Linked DNA regions of Pseudosulfitobacter sp. DSM 107133. The protein of the gene in region 2 interacts with the protein of the main gene of each other region in a pairwise test. Links are inferred from orthologs where the notes say so. Each region holds a gene or a part of one and is shown on either strand. Other genes may lie near its edges.

Region 1 (3,196 bases), 390 kb from region 2 along the record:
CGATGTGATTTCCGACACCCAAGGGGCCGTTTCCCTGATTTCGCTGTTGTTGAAATTTGTGGGTGGCGGTGGTGGCGATTCAGCCGGCGACGGGGCCAGCCAGTGAAACATCTGCTGGCGGGTTTGTGGCTGATGGCGCTTGCGTTGCCTGCGGCGGCCCAAGAGACATCGAATGCCAGCGGCGCGGTCCTGCGCGGGCTGGACACGTTCAATGGTCACGTTACCGACATGCAGGTCGCGGCGGGCGAAAGCGTGCAGTTTGGCCGTCTGAACATCGTTCTGCGTGAATGTCGCTATCCGGCGGGCAACCCGTCGGGCGACGCTTTTGCATCGCTTGAGATCAGCCAGCAAGGCCGCGCAGGGGTGCTGTTTTCGGGCTGGATGGTCGCGTCGTCCCCGGCGCTGAATGCGATGGAGCACCCGCGTTATGACGTCTGGGTGCTGCGCTGCACCACGTCCTGAAGCATCGGCGGGGGCAGGGCGGTAAAGCTGGCCTGACCTTGTAGTGCCTTTTCCAGCATCTTGTGATAGCCCGCGCGTGACACTTCCACGCCGCCCAGTGATTTCAGATGGTCGGTCAGAAACTGTGTGTCAAACAGGGTAAAACCGCAGCGCCGCAGATGATCGACACAGGCCGCCAGCGCCATTTTTGATGCGTTGGTGCGCCGTGAAAACATGCTTTCCCCGAAAAACGCGGTTCCCAGCGTCACGCCATAGACACCGCCCACCAGTGAAACGCCCTCGTAGAGCTCGAAGGAATGGGCGTAACCCTGTTGATGCAGGGCGTTGTAGAGGCTGCGGATCTCGGCGTTGATCCAGGTCTCGGTGCGGTCGGCGCAGGCGTCGACGGTGCCAAGAAAATCGGTGTTGATCGCCACCTGCCAGTCGCTGCGGCGCATGGCGCGGGCGAGGCTGCGGGACATGTGGAACCCGTCCAGCGGCATCACCCCGCGCAGACGCGGATCGACCCAGAACACCTCTGGGTCGTTGCGGTTTTCGGCCATCGGGAAAATCCCGATACTGTACCCGTGCAAAAGAATCTCGGGAGTGAGATCCATTATGCAGGCTGCAAATGCGTCTCCAGCCAGTGTTCCAGCCAGTGAATGTTGTAGTTGCCCGAATGGATGTCAGGCTCTTGCAGCAGCGCATCGAACAGCGGGATAGTGGTGTCCACACCGTCCACGATCAACTCTCCCAAGGCGCGGCCCAGACGTGCCAGTGCCTCGGGGCGATCTCGGCCATGGACGATCAGCTTGCCGATCAGGCTGTCGTAATAGGGCGGGATCGAATAGCCGTCATACAGCGCCGAATCCATCCGCACCCCCAGACCGCCGGGCGCGTGGTACTGCGTGATCCGGCCGGGGCAGGGGGAAAAGTTGGGCAGGCGTTCGGCGTTGATGCGCACTTCGATGGCGTGACCGTTGATTTTCAGGTCCTCTTGGGTAAACGACATGGGCAGGCCCGCGGCCACGCGGATTTGTTCGCGCACCAGGTCGACGCCAAAAATCCCTTCGGTCACAGGATGTTCCACCTGAAGACGGGTGTTCATCTCGATGAAATAGAACTCGCCGTTTTCATAGAGAAACTCGATCGTGCCCGCACCGATATAGTTGATGTTGGCACTGGCGTCGGCGCAGATCTTGCCGATGCGGTCGCGTTCTTCCTGGGTGATGGAGGGGCCGGGGGCCTCTTCGAACACTTTCTGGTGGCGCCGTTGCAGCGAACAGTCGCGTTCGCCCAGGTGCACCGCGTTGCCCTTGCCGTCGCCGAACACCTGAATTTCGATGTGGCGGGGCGTGGTCAGATATTTCTCGATATAGACTTCGTCGTTGCCAAAGTTCGATTTGCCTTCGGCGCGCGCGGTCATGAAGGCGCGTTCCATCTCGGCGGCGGAACCGGCGACTTTCATACCCTTGCCACCACCGCCGGCTGTTGCCTTGATGATGACCGGATAGCCCATTTCGGCACCGATGCGTTTGGCGTCTTCCAATGTGTCCACGCCGCCATCGGAACCGGGGACGCAGGGCACACCCAGTTTTTTCATCGTGTCCTTGGCGGTGATCTTGTCGCCCATGACGCGGATGTGATCGGCGGTGGGGCCGATGAACGTCAGGTCGTGGTCCTGGATGATCTGCACGAATGCAGCGTTTTCGGACAGGAAGCCATAGCCGGGGTGAATCGCCTCGGCTCCGGTGATTTCACAGGCGGCGATGATCGACGGAATCGACAAATAGGACTGTGTCGACGACGGCGGGCCGATGCACACGCTTTCGTCGGCCATGCGCACATGCATCGCGTCGCTGTCGGCGGTCGAATGGACCGCAACGCTGCCGATGCCCATTTCACGGCACGCACGGATGACGCGCAGTGCGATCTCTCCGCGGTTGGCAATCAGGATTTTGTTGAACATTGTCAGATCCTTATTCCAGGATCACAAGCGGGGCGCCAAATTCGACCGCCGCGCCATCATCCACCAGGATACGCTTGACAGTGCCGGCACGCGGGGCCGGAATGTGGTTCATGGTCTTCATCGCCTCGACGATCAGCAATGTGTCGCCTTCGGACACTGTCGTGCCAACCGAGATGAACGACGGCGCACCGGGTTCGGCTTGCATGTACACGGTGCCAACCATGGGCGAGGTCACGGCGCCGGGATGATCTGCGGGGTCTTCGGCGGCAGCAGGCGCTGAGGGCGTGGCGGCTGGTGCCGCAGCAGCAGGTGCGGCAGTAATCTGGGCCGGGGCGGCGGCATAGCCTGCCACGGGGGGATGTTCGCGCGAAACGCGCACGTTCAGGCTGTCGTCCTCGGCATAGTCGCGTTTGACCTGAAGCTCTGTCAGATCGTTTTCGCGCAGCAATTCGGCCAGCGCCTTGATAAAGGCCACGTCGTCGTCGTGTTTGTTCTTTGTCATTGTCGTCCTCGACCTCTTGTCAGGGGCGTTGAACGCCCCCTGTTCTGGGGTCGGGTTATAGGCCAGATGTGCTGCATTGGAAAGCATGGCTTTGGCAGATTGAAGCAGTCCTGCGCTTGCGCCATATTCCGGCCAGGGGATAGGCGGAGGGCAGTGGATGAATTTGGCGACATGGCTAGAACGGACAGCGGCGGCGGATTCACGGGCGCAGGCGTTGTATAGCGGCACGCAAGCGGTGGCCGATTACGGGACATTCGACAGATTGGCACGCGAACTGGCCGGCT
Region 2 (3,237 bases):
GAAATGGTACGATCCCTACCGCGACGCGCTGTGCAGCGCGGAAACCGCCATTGAAACGCTGGCCGCGCAGACCCGCGCATGGCGGGCCGATCATCGCGGCTGGGTCGCCAGCGGTATGCGGCTTTGGAAACGCAAACCCTTGCAGCAGGTCTTTGGCCGTCACAAGCGCATGATCTTTCAGGATGATCCCGCCCGCGCCCGCGAAACGGGACGCCCGTGGATGGTCTGGGCGGGCAAAGCCACCGGCGACCATTCCGACGCCGTGCGTATCGAAGATGGTTTCCTGCGCTCGCGCGGGTTGGGGGCGGAACTGGTGCCGCCCCTGTCACTGGTGACGGACGATCTGGGCATTTACTACGACCCCTCACAGTCCAGCCGCCTGGAGCAGTTGATTGCCGAACGCGCCAGCCTGCGCCCCGATCAACGCGCCCGCGCCGAGGCGTTGATGCGCACGCTGAGCAGAGCAGCTTTGAGCAAATACAACCTTGGTGGCGCAGCGCCCGATCTGCCCGAAGGCCCCCGCGTGCTTGTGGTCGGACAGGTCGAGGACGACGCGTCAATTCGTACAGGAGCGGGCGAAATATGTACAAACCGCGCCTTGCTGGAAGCCGCCCGCGCGGCACATCCCGACGCCACGCTGATCTACAAACCCCACCCCGACGTCGAAGCAGGCCTGCGCGCCGGTGCCTTTGACGCCAGCGAGATTGCCGATGTGATCGCCACGCGCAGCGACATCGCGGCCCTTCTGGGACAGGTCGACCGGCTGTGGACCATGACATCGCTGACCGGCTTCGAGGCGTTGATACGGGGCGTTCCCGTCACCACCACCGGCGCGCCGTTCTATGCGGGTTGGGGTCTGACTGACGATCACGGCGACGTGCCCCCGCGCCGCCGCGCGCTGCCCGATCTGGCAGGGCTGGTTCATGCCACGCTGATCGACTATCCGCGCTATTTCGATCCGAAAACCGGCCTGCCCTGTCCCGTCGAAGTGGTCACCGAACGGCTGGCGACAGGCGACGTGCCGCACCCGGGTGCGTTGAACCGACTGGTGGCGAAATTGCAGGGTGTCTTTGCCTCATACGCGCATTTGTGGCGCTAAATCAGCCTATTAGCCTTCGGCACGTTCCCAGACATGCATCACATCCGCCCCCACAGCGCGGGTCTCGACCAGATCAAAGCGCGCGGCTTCTGACAAAGCCCCAAGCCCCAGCGCCCCGACACTGGGCAGCCCTTCTGCGCCAATGGTCAGGCCAGCGGTAAAGCCCACCAGACGGTCCACCAGATCATTGGCCAGCAATGACGCGGCCAGGGCACTGCCACCTTCGCAATAGACACGGTTCAACCCGTGCGCGCCCAGTTGCGCCAGCACGTCATTGGTATCAAGCTGGCTGCCGACAATCTGACAGGGCAACAAGACCGCGCCCAGATCGGCCCATGTCTTTTGCAGCCCCTTATCGACATCCTTGCCATGACACAGGATCACCGGAACCTCTTGCGCCGTGCGCGCCAGATTGCCCAGCAAGGGCAAATCAAGCCTGCGCGAAATGACCACGCGCGCCGGTTGGTGCGCCGCGCCCATATCCCGCACGTTCAGCGAAGGATCATCATGACGCGCCGTGCCGCCGCCCACCATCACCGCGTCGTGGCGCAAGCGCATCGCATGGCCCGCGCGGCGCGCTTCTGGCCCCGTGATCCACTGGCTTTCGCCCGTGCCGGTGGCAATGCGCCCGTCAAAGCTGCTGGCCAGTTTCAGCGTGACCTCGGGCCGCCCCGTGACCACACGGCGGAAAAATCCGGCCATGTCGGCAAAGGCCTTGTTGGCCATCAGCCCCTCTTCCACCGCAATCCCCGCATCGCGCAACATCGCCAGTCCGCGCCCGTCCACACGGCCGTCGGCATCCGCCACCGCCACCACCACACGGGCAACGCCCGCATCAATCAGCGCCTGCGCACAGGGAGGCGTCTGGCCGTGGTGGGCACAGGGTTCCAGGGTCACATAAACGGTCGCCCCGCGCGCAGCGTCACCGGCCTGGGCCAGCGCCACGGCTTCGGCATGGGGCCGCCCGCCCGGCTGGGTCCAGCCGCGCCCGACGATGCGCCCATCCGACACGATCACGCAGCCCACAGCCGGATTGGGAGCGGTGTTGCCCTGCCCCCGTCGTCCAAGCGACAGGGCCAGCGCCATGTACCGGCTGTCAGATGTCGCGCTCACTCATCCATCGGCTGATCGGGACGCAGTTCCTGTACGAACTTGTCAAAATCATCAGCCGCCTGAAAGTTCTTGTAAACGCTGGCAAAACGCACATAGGCCACGGTGTCGATGCGCGCCAATGCCTCCATCACGATCTCGCCGATGCTTTTCGACGGAATGTCGGTTTCGCCCAGCGATTCCAGACGCCGCACGATGCCCGAAATCATCTGGTCGATCCGCTCGGGTTCGATGGGTCGTTTCTGCATCGAAATGCGGATGGACCGTTCCAGCTTGTCACGGTCGAAATCCTCGCGTTTGCCGCTGGATTTGATGACCACAAGGTCACGCAATTGCACCCGTTCGTAGGTTGTGAACCTGCCACCGCAGGCCGGACAAAAACGACGGCGCCGGATCGAAACGTGATCCTCTGCCGGTCGGCTGTCTTTCACCTGAGTGTCGATATTTCCGCAAAATGGGCAGCGCATTGCCTGTCCCCTTATTCTGTCCCGCCTGTGTTGTGGGGTTTGACCCGCACTTATCCACAGTTATAGGGCGTCGCCTAGGTTTTGGGTAGGGGGGAAATTTCACCGCTAGATAAGCCGCCTAATCCGCGCGAAAATGTGCTGCTACCTTGCGCAGGTGGGGGCGGCTGCGGTGTTCAAACAGATAGATGCCTTGCCATGTCCCCAGCACCATGCGCCCCGCCGCCACCGGGACCGACAGCGACACGGGCAGCATTGCCGCCTTGATATGGGCGGGCATGTCGTCGGGGCCTTCGTATGTATGGGTCAGATAGGCCATCGACGGATCGGTTGTGGGCGGCACCAGCCGCGCAAAGTAATTGTGCAGATCGGTCTGCACTTCGGGGTCGGCGTTTTCCTGTATCAGCAAGGACGCCGAGGTGTGCTGCACCAGAAGCGTCAGCAAACCATCCCCCTGCCCGCGCACCCATCGCGCCACCGTATCGGTAAACTCGGTCAGACCGGGGCCCTGTGTATCAATCTGGAACGTGGTTTGCATGAGCCGAAGGTGGCGCAGCCCCCGTC

What was found.
Region 1: the proteins of ribD (region 2) and accC interact in binary tests that used the Escherichia coli proteins (3 or more experiments, as listed by UniProt). The link is inferred for Pseudosulfitobacter sp. DSM 107133 from one-to-one orthologs.

The regions. Positions count from the first base shown.
Region 1 is NZ_CP085154.1:2,554,832-2,558,027, reverse strand. What follows is about bases 235-3,109. They hold accC (acetyl-CoA carboxylase biotin carboxylase subunit), read right to left. Parts: upstream 2,411-3,109; coding sequence 1,058-2,410; downstream 235-1,057. Other genes in these bases: DSM107133_RS12525 (AMP-binding protein), read left to right, coding at 3,070-3,109; accB (acetyl-CoA carboxylase biotin carboxyl carrier protein), read right to left, coding at 2,421-2,912; aat (leucyl/phenylalanyl-tRNA--protein transferase), read right to left, coding at 426-1,058; DSM107133_RS12545 (DUF2155 domain-containing protein), read left to right, coding at 235-462. In the rest of the region: outer membrane lipid asymmetry maintenance protein MlaD, read left to right, coding at 1-106; more of DSM107133_RS12545, read left to right, coding at 103-234; more of DSM107133_RS12525, read left to right, coding at 3,110-3,196. UniProt on the Escherichia coli protein: This protein is a component of the acetyl coenzyme A carboxylase complex; first, biotin carboxylase catalyzes the carboxylation of the carrier protein and then the transcarboxylase transfers the carboxyl group to form malonyl-CoA.
Region 2 is NZ_CP085154.1:2,949,613-2,952,849, forward strand. Bases 148-3,063 are described here. They hold ribD (bifunctional diaminohydroxyphosphoribosylaminopyrimidine deaminase/5-amino-6-(5-phosphoribosylamino)uracil reductase RibD), read right to left. Parts: upstream 2,186-3,063; coding sequence 1,109-2,185; downstream 148-1,108. Other genes in these bases: DSM107133_RS14590 (capsular polysaccharide biosynthesis protein), read left to right, coding at 148-1,099; nrdR (transcriptional regulator NrdR), read right to left, coding at 2,209-2,676; DSM107133_RS14605 (secondary thiamine-phosphate synthase enzyme YjbQ), read right to left, coding at 2,795-3,063. In the rest of the region: more of DSM107133_RS14590, read left to right, coding at 1-147; more of DSM107133_RS14605, read right to left, coding at 3,064-3,211. UniProt on the Escherichia coli protein: Converts 2,5-diamino-6-(ribosylamino)-4(3h)-pyrimidinone 5'-phosphate into 5-amino-6-(ribosylamino)-2,4(1h,3h)-pyrimidinedione 5'-phosphate.